2 regions of the Paenibacillus sp. FSL M7-0656 genome follow, and region 1 is predicted to be linked to the other one. Evidence: riboswitches for the same ligand, from Rfam matches in the RefSeq annotation. Region 1 holds a riboswitch; the other holds the start of a gene.
What was found. A riboswitch is a leader RNA that binds a small molecule or an ion and turns the genes downstream of it on or off. The one in region 1 is predicted to bind glycine.
Positions count from the first base shown of each region.

Region 1 (7,670 bases):
TGGAACTGTTTTCCCGATAAAATAATCTCATCTCCCGTCTCCTCATTGACGATCCGGTTGTCCTTCTCATAGATGGAGAGATGATCCAGCTTCAGGGCTGTATCCGATGAGACCGCTGTTCCTGCCTTACGCAGTTGTACTTCAATCCGGGCAGCCAGTTCATCGGGGTGAAATGGTTTGGTCACATAGTCATCGGCAAAATCAAGACCGTGCAACTTATCGTCAATGGACGTTCTGGCCGAGAGCATGACAATGGGCACGGCGGGATGTTCTTTTTTCAGTCGCTGGCCCACCGTAAATCCATCCAGCCCAGGCAGCATGACATCAAGAATAATGAGTGAACAACCGACAGCAGCCTCCGCTGCACCTTCACCACTGCCGAGCCATACCACCTCATAACCGCGCTCCTCCAGATCGGCTCTGACCCAAGTCGCAATTTCCGTATCATCTTCAATATATAACAGTTTGGTTTTCATCCGAATATTCGTTTCCTTTCTGCCCCCAATGGGTTAATGATATATCTGAGCATCATCATGATAAAAGCTGTCTATATCATATGGATTCATGTCTTGTTGAGCAAATGTTGAAGTCCTTTACGTTACCATACATGCTAATTATAGCTTATCCATTAACGTGGGGAATGTCATATTAATCAAGTCTACCAAGTACATATCAGTGCTACACCTGACGGGAGGAAATCATTATGTTGCTGGAAGCTATTTATCATCAACCGAAACGAAACTGGGCCTATGCCTATGACCAAGATACAATCCATCTGCGCCTGCGTGCCAAAAAGAATGATCTGACCGAGGTACATGCCCTGACCGGGGATAAATATGCGTGGGATGCAACCAAAGCGCTGGTTCCCTTAACAAAGTTCACCTCTGACTCCATGTTCGATTACTTCGAGGGTGAGGTGAAACCTCCCTACCACCGACTGAAGTACTCTTTTCTGCTCAAAAACGGAGACGAACAGATCTGGATGACCGAGACGGACTTCCAGGAAAAAGAACCAGACGATCCGGGTCGTATGTTCCAGTTCCCTTATATTCATGCTGGAGCTGTATTCACACCCCCTGCATGGGTTAAGGATGCAGTGTTCTATCAGATTTTCCCTGAACGATTCGCCAACGGCAACCCGGATATTAGTCCGGAAAAGGTAGAGCCGTGGGGTGGTGAGCCGACACCTTTCAATTTCTTCGGCGGTGACCTTCAGGGCGTGATCGACCATCTGGATTACATCAGCGATCTTGGCATTAATGCGATCTACTTCACACCCATCTTCGAAGCCACTACCAATCACAAATACGATACCGAAGACTACCTGCAGGTAGACCGGCACTTTGGTGACGCAGATACCGTGAAACGATTGGTCGAGCTGTGCCACGCACGTGGAATTCGCGTACTGCTGGATGCCGTGTTCAACCATTCCGGGAAGACATTTGCTCCGTTTGTTGATGTGCAGAAGAACGGAGAACAATCCAAATACAAGGACTGGTTCCATGTACATGAATACCCGCTGGACGTGAAGGACGGCATTCCAACGTATGAGACATTCGGATTCGAAGCGCATATGCCAAAGCTGAATACGGAGAATGCTGAGGTTAAGGCCTATCTGCTGGAGGTTGCCGAGTACTGGATCAAGGAAGTGGGTGCGGACGGATGGCGGCTGGATGTGGCAGACGAAGTGGACGATGCATTCTGGCGTGATTTCCGCCGTGTAGTCAAAGCGGCTAATCCGGATGCCTATATTCTGGGCGAAGTATGGAACGAGTCTTCCTCCTGGCTGCAAGGTGACCAGTTCGATGCGTCCATGAACTATCCGTTTACCGATGCCGTGAATGCTTTCTTTGTGAAAAATACGATGCACGCCGAACAGTTCGCAAACTCCATCGGGCGACAGTTATCCCGTTATCCGCTTCAGGCCAGCGAAGTGGCGTTCAACTTGCTGGACAGCCACGATACCCCGCGGCTGCTCACACTGTGTGAAGGCGACCAGCGCAAGATGAAGCTGGCTGCGTTATTCCAGTTCAGTTATATGGGTGCTCCGTGCATCTATTACGGAGACGAGATTGGCATGGACGGCGAACATGATCCGGGCTGCCGTAAATGCATGGAATGGGATGAAGCAAAGCAGGACCGAGAGCTGTTTAACTTTTATCAGAAACTGATCTCCCTGCGTCATGCTCATCCTGCCCTGCGTGCAGAAGGCACCGTTCGTTTCTTGCAGGCTCGTCCCGATGGCAGCCAACTGGTATTTGAGCGACAAAATGAGGAGGAACGCATTCTGGTTCTGTTCAATCGATCAGAAGAGACGGCTATTGTCGAGCTGGAGGCTGGTGACGAGGAATGGACCGAGTTATTCGGCGGAAACCATCGTACTGCCAAGGAAGATGGCATACTCGCCATTGAACTGCCCGCGTATGGATATGCCGTACTGAGTACGGCTGTGAGCCAGAACTAGAGTCATAATACACATTCATCTGAAGTCAAATATAAGTATCCTAACTTCGCTTCATCTGGCAGCATAAAACAAGCGTCCTGCATAACCCGGATTCGGGTTCGCGGACGCTTGTTTTGTAATTTTGTATTCGCCGTTATACATCATAATGTCACTGATTTATATATCGGTGGTCCCGGTTCAGCTTAAACCTGAGTACCCTTGTCCACTTGAGCATTGTCCGCCCCACTTGTAGTTGTGTCAGAATCCGCTGGTTTCGACTCCTGCTCAGGCTCGGCACGCTTTGCCTTTGGTTTAGCCAGCTTTTGCATCATTTTGCGGCCTGTTGGCGTCTGGGCCAACCCGCCTTGGGCTGTCTCCCGATGGCGGCTCGGCATCGCACTGCCTACTTCCAGCATGACATCGATGACTTCATCTGACGGAATGGCACTACGCACTCCGGCCAGGGCCATGTCAGCCGCAGCCAGCGCCGTAACTGCACCCAGTCCATTACGGACGATGCACGGGATTTCAACAAGGCCTGCGACCGGATCGCAGATAAGGCCCAGTGTATTTTTTAACGCCAAACCAACGGCATGAACGACCTGTTCCGGTGTACCTCCACGCAGTTCAACCATGGCACCCGCAGCCATGCCGATCGCGGAACCCACTTCCGCCTGGCAGCCACCTTCGGCCCCGGAGATAAATGAATTGTTGGCAATAACATAACCAATCGCTCCCGCACAGAACAACCCGTTCACCAAATGTTCGTCCGTCCAGCCAAATCGCTCCTGTGAGCTAATAAACACACCGGGGATGATGCCGCAGGAACCGGCTGTTGGTGTTGCCACGATCCGACCCATGGAGGCATTCACTTCAGATACACACAGGGCATACGCCATGGCAAGTGCGGAAGCATCTCCCGAGCAAGTCTCGCCCTTGCGAATGTACTCAGCCATTTTTTTGCCGTCTCCACCTGTTAATCCACTGCGTGATGTCGTATCTTCCGTTAACCCTTTGCGTACCGCTTCCTTCATCACCTGATAATATTCAGACATCTGCTTCACAACATCCGCTTCCGGTGTATTGGTCTCCTGAACTTGCTCCTCAATCATTAGCTGAGCAATGGTTTTGGATTCCGCTGTACAGATCGTATTCAGTTCGTGTAAATGTTTAAATCGCATCCGAATCAACTCCTCTCTTCAAATCAATAACACGAATGTCTAGCACATGGTCCAGCTCCCTTAGACGCTTGAGCATATCGGGATTAGGCAAACCATCCATTTCCATCGCGGTAAGTGCCTCGCCATCACGGGCTTTCCGGTCCACCTGCATATACCCGATGTTAACCCCGGATGAACTGATCGTGGACGTTACCGATGCAAGCACCCCTGCTTTGTCCGCATGTCGCAGAACGAGTGTTGGAAACTCACCACTAATCTGAACACGAAAATCATTCATCGAATGCACCGATACGCTTCCACCACCAATGGATGCACCGATTAAGGAGCAGGCACGTTCTCCATGCCACAACTCAATTTTGACCGTATTTGGATGAGGAGCAGGCAGGCCACTTGTATAAAACTCAACCTCCATGCCCGCTTCCTCTGCGTATTGCTCTGCATCCGGGATACGCGGATCGTCTGTGACATAATCCAGCAGACCGCCGATCAGTGCCAGATCTGTTCCGTGCCCCTGATACGTATCTGCAAATGAACCGTACAGTGTCAGCCGGGCACGATCTGGCGTACATCCTAGCCACTGTCGAGCAATTCTCCCTAACCTTGCCGCTCCAGCTGTATGTGAACTTGAAGGCCCCGTCATCGACGGACCAATAATTGAGAAAACATCTTTAAATCGCACTTGTAAACCTCCATTATTAATCATGATTCATATTTGTAAAATGTATTCGTCATTTCGATCCAGGAGTTTCATCCACAATGTCCCTTATTTAGATATGATGACATCAAAAAAGGACAGAAGAAGGCCTTAGGCCCTCTCTCTGTCCTCGATACCTGAGAGTTTCACGATCAGCAGTGTCTCACGACAAGGGTGCACTGCCTGCGATTACAGACAAGTTCACCGGGCTGACTGATCATATACCCCTTGGGTGGCGCAGTTCGCGCACTCTCCAGAGTTGCGTCCAACGATGGTACATTTACCTGAGAGATTAACCACTGCGCCGGGTGCGCAGCAGCTTGCTCCTTCGGTGCCTGAACACTAGCCATATTGCTCGGCTAACCCAGGTCTCTCCCGCTCGTTATCATCCGCTGTATTATCTTAATTCGATTCGAATTGGTACATTTCTAAGTTTTTGATCATGATCAAGCATACCCATAGAGTAATGTACAACATCATATATGTCAACAAAAGTAACGTGTAATTATCATAAGTTCGATGTCTATTTTAACTGAAGCGAATAGCATTAATATTTCTCACTTCCGCTGAGGCACTAGTGACGCTTGTAGTGGTTGTAAATTGGATGCTTATCGTGTATGCGTTAGTCGTTGTAGCAGGGGCAGTATCCACGTAAGTGTTGGAGGAAAGAAACCTTAACGTTCCCGCAGCATTACCGCTCCTTGAGAGTTGCAATTGATTAATTAGAACTCCGTTACGTCTCAGATTAATGTTATATGCGATAGTCCAGTTAGAACCTACTACTACTGCTACTTGTGTACTGTTGTCTATTTTCACGCGTTGACCTGCCACTACAGGTACATTAAGTGTCTGAATCGTCGTTTCAGCTACTAATGAAAGACCCAACGCTGCGGTCTGGCTATCAGCAAACAAGGAAGAGTCTGCCGGAGCCGAAGCTGCAGTTGATCCGGTCGCACCTGTAGCCCCAGTAACTCCGGTCGTCCCCGTTACGCCTGTCGCACCTGTAACCCCAGTGGCTCCGGTCGTTCCCGTTACGCCTGTTGCGCCTGTAACACCAGTGGATCCCGTCGTTCCCGTCAGTCCTGTTGCTCCTGTAACACCAGTGGCTCCCGTCGTTCCCGTCACGCCTGTCGCGCCTGTATCTCCAGTGATTCCGGTGGATCCCGTCACTCCTGTCGCTCCTGTAACACCAGTGACTCCCGTCGTTCCCGTCACGCCTGTCGCACCCGTATCACCAGTGGATCCGGTGGATCCCGTTATACCTGTTGCACCTGTATCCCCAGTAACTCCAGTCGCTCCCGTTACTCCTGTTGTACCTGTGTCACCAGTAACTCCAGTAATTCCAGTGGATCCCGTCACACCTGTCGAACCTGTATCTCCAGCGACTCCAGTCGTTCCCGTCACGCCTGTTGCACCTGTAACGCCAGTAACTCCCGTAGCGCCTGTGACGCCTATCGCACCTGTATCGCCAGTAACTCCCGTAGCGCCTGTTACCCCTGTAGCACCAGTAGCTCCGGTGGATCCCGTCACACCTGTCGCGCCTGTATCTCCAGTAATTCCAGTCGTTCCCGTCACGCCTGTCGAACCTGTATCTCCAGCGACTCCAGTCGTTCCCGTCACGCCTGTTGCACCTGTAACGCCAGTGACTCCAGTGGATCCCGTGACACCTGTCGCACCTGTATCTCCAGTAATTCCGGTTGCTCCTGTCACGCCTGTCGCGCCCGTATCTCCAGTAACTCCAGTCGTTCCCGTAACTCCTGTTGCACCTGTATCCCCAGTAACTCCAGTCGCTCCCGTCAGTCCTGTCACACCCGTATCTCCAATAACTCCCGTAGCGCCTGTATCTCCAGTGACTCCTGTTGCTCCCGTCAATCCGGTTGCACCTGTAACACCAGTATCTCCGGTCGTCCCCGTTACGCCTGTCACTCCCGTATCTCCAGTAACTCCGGTGGCACCCGTTACGCCTGTCGCACCTGTAACACCAGTATCTCCGGTCGTCCCCGTTACGCCTGTTGCGCCTGTAACACCAGTGACTCCGGTCGTCCCCGTCAGTCCTGTCGCACCTGTATCCCCAGTGACCCCAGTCGTTCCTGTTATTCCCGTACTACCGGTGACACCTGTGGCTCCAGTAGACCCTGTCTCCCCTGTGCTCCCGGTGACTCCAGTCGTTCCTGTTATTCCTGTACTCCCAGTAACACCCGTCACTCCGGTAAGCCCTGTCTCTCCTGTGGTCCCCGTACTTCCAGTAGCGCCCGTGACTCCTGTCACTCCGGTAGATCCTGTCTCCCCCGTGGTCCCAGTGACACCGGTCTCTCCCGTCGATCCCGTAGTTCCTCCAGGAGGACCAGTAACTCCTGTCAGTCCTGTAACACCTGTAGCCCCTGTAGGACCAGTTGTTCCCGCAACCCCTGCTGTCCCTGTAGCTCCAGTCGCACCCGTTACCCCGACTAGACCGGGGTTCGCTCCTAACAATTCCTCAGACACCAAACGATGTGCCGTTACCAGTTGACCGTTCTCGTTTTTCCCCCATACGGAAATCTGAACTTCATCCTCCGCATCATCACCTGTGGTAAATATAAACTCAAATGCATCCAAATCTGCATAATAGTCTTTTGTTATAACCTGGTTAGGCAAAACATTAAACAATTCCTCAACGTATAGTGTGCGAACGCCATTCAAATAATAGCCTTGAACCAGAACGGTAGAGAAACTAGTGAGACTCCGATTGTCTAATTTCACTGTAATTCTCTGTGTAGGACGCTCGCCGCTTCCCACCACTATATTATTTTCAATTGGCCCTGTTGATAAAACAGCCATCCTGCGATGCCCCCTTCTCCTGCCTCCATCACCAAATCAAGATTGTCTCCTATAAATATGCATATTGAACTGTAAACGTGAAGTTGCCCTCTTGCCTTTTTGGAATGGACTGAAAGGAGATCGAATAGATATCCACCACACCAAAAGGAGAATATACAAAAAAAGCTGCCGCTTCGTTTCTGCGGCAACCTTATTATTATTCTTTAGCTCATCTAGACGGATTGGGAAGGGTCAGTTCTTCCGCCCAAGCTTGCAGCTTTGCCTTTGTCCATCCTTCGTTTTCACCCATGATGGAGTACCGTAAGTCATTCTCACTCCATGATATGTTCCGAATGCTCTTCATATATGAACCCTCGGTGTTACGAACCTTAATCTCGGCTTCATCCGGTATTAGTGTATCGTCCACATTTTCTTCCGGCATCTTGAATACCGTCAGGCTGACTTCTACCTTGTCGTTACTTACATAATACAAGGTTACTTCATCTCTGCTCAGCTCACCGCGCGATGTAGACATTTCGATCCGTGATAGTTCGAA
Region 1 covers NZ_JBBOOT010000001.1:3,671,088-3,678,757, forward strand. Annotated here, with positions in the region: gene MHI01_RS16165 (response regulator transcription factor) at 1-476, opposite strand, end outside; gene MHI01_RS16170 (alpha-glycosidase) at 704-2,464, shown strand; gene sdaAA (L-serine ammonia-lyase, iron-sulfur-dependent, subunit alpha) at 2,647-3,624, opposite strand; gene sdaAB (L-serine ammonia-lyase, iron-sulfur-dependent subunit beta) at 3,614-4,303, opposite strand; glycine riboswitch at 4,441-4,577, opposite strand; glycine riboswitch at 4,582-4,706, opposite strand; gene MHI01_RS16185 (collagen-like triple helix repeat-containing protein) at 4,847-7,135, opposite strand; gene MHI01_RS16190 (LolA family protein) at 7,344-7,670, opposite strand, start outside.

Region 2 (7,670 bases), 2.2 Mb from region 1:
GAACCAGACGGTTCTTCACGCCAACTGGTCCGGCGCCAGGTCCACCACCGCCATGAGGCGTACTCATCGTTTTGTGCAAGTTCAGATGCACCACATCAAAGCCCATATCACCCGGACGGGTAATACCCATAATGGCATTCGAGTTGGCTCCATCGTAGTACAACAAGCCACCAGCCTGATGTACGATGGATGCAATCTCCTGAATGTCTTTCTCGAACAAACCAATTGTATTCGGGTTGGTCAGCATCAAGGCTGCTGTATCCGAACCAACGGCTGCACGGAGTGCATCCAGATCGACCAGTCCGTCTGCGCGGGATGGAATCGTCACAGTTTCAAATCCTGCAACGGTTGCACTTGCCGGGTTGGTACCATGCGAAGAATCGGGCACGATGACTTTGGTACGTTGTTCGCCACGACCTTCGTGGTAGGCACGAATCATCATAAGTCCAGTCCATTCTCCATGGGCACCAGCTGCTGGTTGCAAGGTCACAGCGTCCATACCTGTCAGACCTGCAAGGTCGGTTTGCAACGTATACAACAGTTCAAGTGCACCTTGAATGCTGGATTCATGCTGGTACGGATGGATTTTGGCGAATCCATTATAACGGGCAACATCCTCATTAATCTTTGGATTGTATTTCATCGTACAAGAGCCCAGTGGATAGAATCCGTTATCTACGCCGAAGTTGCGGCGGGACAGAGCGGTATAGTGTCGAATAACATCTACCTCAAACACTTCCGGCAGCGCTGCTGCTTCCGAACGGAGCATTTCCCGGGGAATCAACGTATCGGCAGACTGGCGAGGAACGTCACATTCTGGCAAGGAATAAGCGACACGCCCAGGGCTGCTGAGTTCAAAAATCAATGATTGTTCCGGAGCAGGAGATAAGGTCTGTGCGTTGAATTTTTCTAACACAGATTGAGCCGAAGTGGAGACAGCTGTACTCGCATCCGATTGTCCGTCTACCGATGTTGTCGTTGTCGTCGTCGTTTCCTGAGTCACAGCGATCCCTCCAATGCTCGTGCGAATTCGTCAATCTCTTCCTTAGTGCGCCGTTCGGTAACAGCAATCAGCATATGTCCGGCAAGCTCCGGATAATCACGTCCGAGTTCGTAACCACCAATAAAGCCGGCATCCAGCAGTTTCAGTTGAAGTGCATCCACATCGGTTCCTTCAGGAAGCTTAATCACAAATTCATTAAATGTTGGTGCATTAAAAGTAAGGCTAACTCCAGGAATCGCAGTTAATGTATTGAGGGTGTAATGACTCTTTTGCAAATTCAGATCCGCGACATCGATCATACCCTGTTTACCCATGATGGACATGTACACAGATGCGCTGAGTGCAAGCAAAGCTTGGTTGGAACAGATGTTGGATGTCGCCTTTTCGCGGCGGATATGCTGTTCACGTGCTTGCAGTGTGAGTACAAAACCACGTTTGCCGTCGCGATCCGTGGTCTGGCCTACAATTCGGCCAGGAATTCGGCGCATATGAGGCTGGGATACGGCGAAATATCCGCATGTTGGGCCGCCGAGTGAAGCGGCGATACCGAGGGGCTGCGCATCGCCAACAACGATGTCGGCACCCAGCTTGCCTGGGGCTTCCAGCAGACCCAGCGATAGCGGGTTGGCACTTACAACGAGCAGGCCCTTGTGCGCATGCACGAGGTCGGCAGCCTGCTTCACATTTTCCACGGCACCAAAGAAGTTCGGACTCTGGATCATGACAGCAGCGGTATCGTCTGATATGGCGGTTTGCAGGGCATCCCAGTCAGTGAGGCCATCCTTATAGCCAATCTCGACAATCTCCAGACGGAGTCCGTGCGCATATGCCTGCAATACCTGACGGGCTTCCGGATGAACGGTACGGGATACGATGAGCTGTTTGCGACGAGTTGCCGCTGCGGCCAGATTACCGGCTTCCGCAAAAGCTGTTGCACCGTCATACATACTGGCATTGGCTACAGCCATACCGGTTAATTCACAGATGTAGGATTGAAATTCGAAAATGGCCTGTAGTTCACCTTGGCTGATCTCAGGCTGATAAGGTGTGTAGGCAGTGTAAAACTCGGAACGGGAAATGACATGATTGATGACGGAAGGAACATGATGATCATATATGCCAGCGCCGAGGAAGCTGGCGTGTGTTTCGAAATTGGCGTTGGCGCCAGCTTGTTTGGACATGTGACGTGTCAGCGCATATTCATCAAGTTTGGAGGATACGGGCAGCTCGCCCTGATAACGAATCTCTTTTGGAATGTCCTGAAACAGATCCTCCAGCGTATCCACACCGATGGTTGCGAGCATGGCGCTCTGATCTTGTTCAGTCATGGGAATGTAACGGTGCTTGCTCATGCTTGATCAGCTCCTTGAGTAGGTGTCTTCGACGTACGTGTCCGTTTATGAAAAGGGGTCTTCACGACCTCGGCTTTTAGTTTCTTGCCGCGGATCTCAATCTCAAGCGGGGTTCTCAGCGCAGCGTATTTGCTGTCGATGAGGGCAAGCCCCAGATTACGCTTCAATGTAGGTGATTGCGTGCCTGTTGTCACTTCACCAATCTGTACGCCTTCGGCGTAAATCGGATAGTGGGGGCGGGGAATACCGCGCTCCAACACTTCGATGCCGACCAGTTTGCGGGCGGGCCCGTCAGTTTTTTGCTGTAACAAGGCTTCGTGTCCGATAAAAGGTCCGGCATTCAGCTTCACAAACATGCCAACACCAGCCTCAAGCGGAGAGATAGTTGCCGACAATTCCTGTCCATACAGAGGGAGCTTTGCTTCAAAGCGCAGTGTATCCCGAGCACCGAGGCCTGTCGGTACAAGTCCGTGACCTTCACCGGCTTGCATTAACCCATTCCAGACCACAGCGGCTTGATCTGCAGGAACATATAGCTCAAAGCCATCTTCACCGGTATAACCGGTACGGGACAACAGTAATTTTACTCCACATACTTCAGCATCCTGCACAAAACGAAACGGTTCAATCGAGCTTACATCCGTATCTGTAACTTTCCCGATAATGTCTACAGCCAGTGGACCTTGCAAGGCGAGTAGCGCCGTCTGCTCCGAATCATTGGTCATGCTTACGCCGGGGATCAAGTGCTCTTGCAGCCACGCCCAATCCTTGTCGATGTTGGAGGCGTTAACCACAAGCATATAATGCTGATCTTCCAGCTTATACACGAGCAGATCATCCACCACACCGCCATCTGGATAACACATCAGGGTGTACTGGGCTTGACCGGGAACCAGCGTGGTCACATCATTAGTCATCATTTGTTGCAAAAAAACTTCAGCCTGCTCACCCTGTACAGTGAATTCGCCCATATGGGATACATCAAACAGTCCAGCACGCTCGCGTACCGCTTCATGTTCTTTCTGGATTCCGCTAAATTGTACGGGAAGCTCCCAGCCTCCAAAATCAATGCACCGTACGCCTTCATATTGCTGATATAGTGGGAAGAGTGGTGTTCTAAGCAAATCAGACATCAAATCACCTCGTCATGGGCCGTCAGCCGGCCGGATATACAATCGTGGATCAATGAACCAGGGTATTTTTAAATTTTCAGCTAGATATTTTCATCACATAAGTATGGTAAGGCAGCTATGGCAGCGCCATTCTACATCCTGTTTTTCGTTTTTTGGGAAAAAGGAAAAGGACAGGCCAAAGAATCGGCATGCCAAGTAGCACGCTGTATTCTAAGGCTCTGTCCCTTGTACCTGAGAGTTACCCCGCTGCGTTGTGCAGCAGGTTTCCCCTTGGGTGATCATAACGCCCGCACAGGGCGAATAGATGCTCTCCAGAGTTGCGTCCCGTAAAAGTCCTTTTGCCTGAGAGATTCACCTCCGCTTATCGGTGGTTTACTCCTTCGGCGTTACCTCATGTACATCCCGAATCGGGTGTCACGGGTAATCTCTCCCTTTACATTCATCCGCGGGTATAACATAGTCCAATAAACATATTTACTCCTTTCATTAAAACGTGAATCCACTACCGATGTCAAGAACGATATCATAGATAATGATTTAAAACCGAATATTTATTTTATTTTTTAAGTTATTGTTCGTATATTTAAAAAGACTACGCTTACTATTCTAATATTCACCAGTATATGAAGAAAGAGTGTAATCCGGTTACAGGATTTAGAGGTGTTCAGCAAATAAATTGTGAGGTATCTTGACATTTGATTCAAAAATATCATACGCTATGTTCTGGGAAAAAGGTTAAGGTCAAAGAACGCATGTACTCATTAATGAAAAGCGAGGCGGATATCGATGAGCGAATTGAAAAGTGATTTCCTGTACAGTGAAGAGCACGAATGGGTGCAAACCGTAGGGGAGGATACTGTACGTATTGGCATTACCGAGTTCGCGCAGCATCAGCTGGGTGACATTGTGTTTGTGGAATTGCCTGACCTTGAAACCAATGTAAAAGCAGAGGACAGCATTGGAACGATCGAATCGGTCAAAACGGTGTCGGACTTGTTCTCTCCCGTCACTGGTTCAATCATTGCGGTGAATGATTCGTTGCAGGACTCCCCTGAACTTGTGAACAGCTCTCCTTACGAGGAAGGCTGGATGATTGAGATCCGTGTTGAGGGAGATCTGACAGCAGCATTGTCTACATTGATGAATGCAGACGCGTATCGGAAACATACGGAAGCCCACTAAAACGAAAAACCTTAAGAAAGCCTTCTTCTAAATGCTTTCTTAAGGTTTTTCTCGTCGATATTTTCTGATTGTTGAATTTTGAACCTGGAGATTTATAGCTCTTGGATAAAAAGGAGGTTTTATGTACGGATGATATCGTTATCAAAATTTCTTGGAGCATGCAGAACTAAGGTTACGTTATGGTTTCAAATGTCTTAGTTACCCTTATCCAAACTTGTGTCCAACTAGTTTGGTAATACTTATTCCTTCTAAGAATATTGAACCTCGTTACAAGACAGCGAACAAGATAATAGTAAAAAAGGTATACAAATTGATGTACTTTAGACTTTAAAGTTTTCGTATTAAAGAAATCTAATTATATACATATAGGTTATTCATCCTAAATTATTGAAAATAAGTTGAAATTAATTAAATGTTGAAATATAATGGTTTTTGTTGGAGAATATTAAGTTGAGTTAATTTTTTATATTATATTATATTATATTTGGAGGTACATATTAAATGAAAAACATGTTAAAGAAAGTCGTAATAGCTTCAATGCTAGCAACAGCCGCCTATCCATTATTTCCTGTTAACACAAATCTAGCTTCAGCTAATAGTGATTATATTGGTGATGTTTCCCAACCAAAGTATAAAACCATTGCAACCTATTACATGGATGCAAATACGGTAAAAGATTTGGCAGCGAATATGAAGAGGTTTTCAAGTAATTCTGCAATCTTAGTTGAAACAATCGCTCCAATGATAGCTTCAAGGGTATCTCCTGTATTGGGGGGGTATGTTAGTGCAATTTCTCTAGCTACAGCACTGAGTGTCAACTCTCTACTTTCAGACGAAGTGATTTTTGCAGCGAGTCGTAATTTGAGAGTGAAAGTTGAGATACAGGATCTTCCTTATCATACTTCATACTCTGTGAGAACTATTTTTACTGCAGTCTATCATTAAATTTAATGATTTTATTAGACACAAAGGAATGAGTATAGTTATAGCCCTGTCATCAAGTAGACAATAAAAAAGAAAAAATTAATTAAACGGCGGCTTTTTTCTGGAATTTAACCAGGGAGAGGTCGCCTATTTTATCTTGGACACCTTCCTTGTTGCAAAACGAAATATATTCCGTAATCTGGCTCGTTGTTTTCTCTAGATTCAGAGGCTTATCTATATACAGTTTTTCCTTCCTTTAAGTGTGAGAAAAAGAACGAAACAAGGATTGTCAAAGCAGTTCTCACGTTGGGAATGGCTCCGCGTCAGCGTCTTCTCTTTAAGCGACTTGGTTTAGTCTTGTGTTGTATAATAAATCCACTAGTTCGTATGGAGCAAGGGTGTTCCACATTGCAGTTTCTTCAACGTGTCAGTCATAGGTTTTAGTTCATTTCCCTCGGAGAGTTCCCATGCCACAATTTCGTTGTTTATACAGATCTATCTCAAACGAAAGATAACATAGCAAACTCATGACTAATTCGGACCTATGTGATATCCGTCACGTGCTTTGCCCAGGAGAGCGCGACCTTCCCGATTTAAGACATCACGGAACGAGTCAAGGAATGAATCTGAAATTATCTGAATAAGCGGCGCGCCTTCTTGTAATAGGCCACGAAGTCTCTTTTCCTAAAGCGGTTCGGATATGTTTGTAGCCGAATTAAGGATAAGCCGGTAAATGCTTAACATGTGTGCTTTCAGGTCTGCATCCCGGTCTGCTCGTTTCTCTCTGAGGGCCAAGTTTCTTCCAATTGTAATAACCTGCACGTGAAATTTCAACAATCCTACATAGCCAAACCACCAAAGAACCCACGTGCTTATTTCTTGATTAAACTGACACCGGGCTTTAAAATTCAGCTTCCCTCCCCGTGCAAGTCTGAGCTTTTTTTAGATATTATACCTGCGTTTTAAATAGACGTTTTCTTCTACGCTACTAAAATTCTTCTTCGTCCGACTTTCACGCTAATCCTTAAAACTTTCTCCGATTTGGCTTTTACGAAACGATGTGATGATCCAACTCTCATTTAATCCCAATCTTATTCTTCCTCGCCCAGACGATCCGCTTCTTTTATCGTCGTTCTTCGCTGGCTTTAAAAAATACCCTCTGGTTTCCAGTGTTGAGTTGATTGTAACATGACTTGTTTTTTCACTGTCTACCATGAGGGTATAATACCATATGTGCAATCAGGTTCATTCTTTTAGTTCTAACCTAGTAAACGGTATTAAGTGATATTGAGACAGCGTTGACATATGCACGATTTTCGGCGCTGCTCTGCCGGAATACGGTCAAACACACCCTCGGGGAAAGTAGCCCGGTTACACCAGCATTCCGAATGAGGATGTCCTGCGGCATAGGAACAGCGATTAGCTTCCCCGCATAATGGGCAGACAAGAACATCGATATGGATGTGCTCTTGATCGTCTTGTACTGCAGACATTCAGTTCTTCCCTCCCTGTGCAATAGCTACGAGCTGAAGTTAAACATACTGGTACCAGTATAACAGAAATGTGCCGGTGATTATGGATTTCACTCTGTATATATGACTTCCAGTTCACCACATCTGTTTCTCCCATCGGCTATTCTTCAGGCGGTAATTCGATCTGTAGGCCTTCCACATGTTTGCGTCCCATCAATTTACGTTTCTTACGATTTTCCTTTGTTTCCAGCACAATGTCCAAATCATAATCGTCACCTGGATAAAGCTCATTGGCAGATATATGCAGGGTCAGGCGTTTCTTATGGATTTTTATTTTGCGTCCACGTAACATGACCCCGATATTTCCACGGCTATCCTCGACATCACAGACGATGCCCGACTGATTAAGATAGGCCACATACACCCGATCTCCTTTGCGAAAAGTTTTGGCAGGAGCAGGAGAATCCGACTCTCTGGTTGTTGTCTTTTTGTTGAGACGGATTGGATCCTTTGACTGTTTCGACTGGTTCTTTCTGGATAACTCTGCTGGGCTGACTGATTCTGTACCAGAACGAGCAGGCGTCAGGGCCTTAGTTTCGGAAGG
Region 2 covers NZ_JBBOOT010000001.1:5,848,057-5,855,726, forward strand. Annotated here, with positions in the region: gene gcvPB (aminomethyl-transferring glycine dehydrogenase subunit GcvPB) at 1-916, opposite strand, end outside; gene gcvPA (aminomethyl-transferring glycine dehydrogenase subunit GcvPA) at 1,000-2,355, opposite strand; gene gcvT (glycine cleavage system aminomethyltransferase GcvT) at 2,352-3,488, opposite strand; glycine riboswitch at 3,705-3,805, opposite strand; glycine riboswitch at 3,809-3,931, opposite strand; gene gcvH (glycine cleavage system protein GcvH) at 4,275-4,670, shown strand; gene MHI01_RS25810 (hypothetical protein) at 5,172-5,615, shown strand; gene MHI01_RS25815 (cysteine-rich CWC family protein) at 6,872-7,087, opposite strand; gene MHI01_RS25820 (endonuclease MutS2) at 7,227-7,670, opposite strand, start outside.
Region 2: linked by a shared signal. The riboswitch ahead of gcvT (glycine cleavage system aminomethyltransferase GcvT) and the one ahead of sdaAB (L-serine ammonia-lyase, iron-sulfur-dependent subunit beta) in region 1 are both predicted to bind glycine.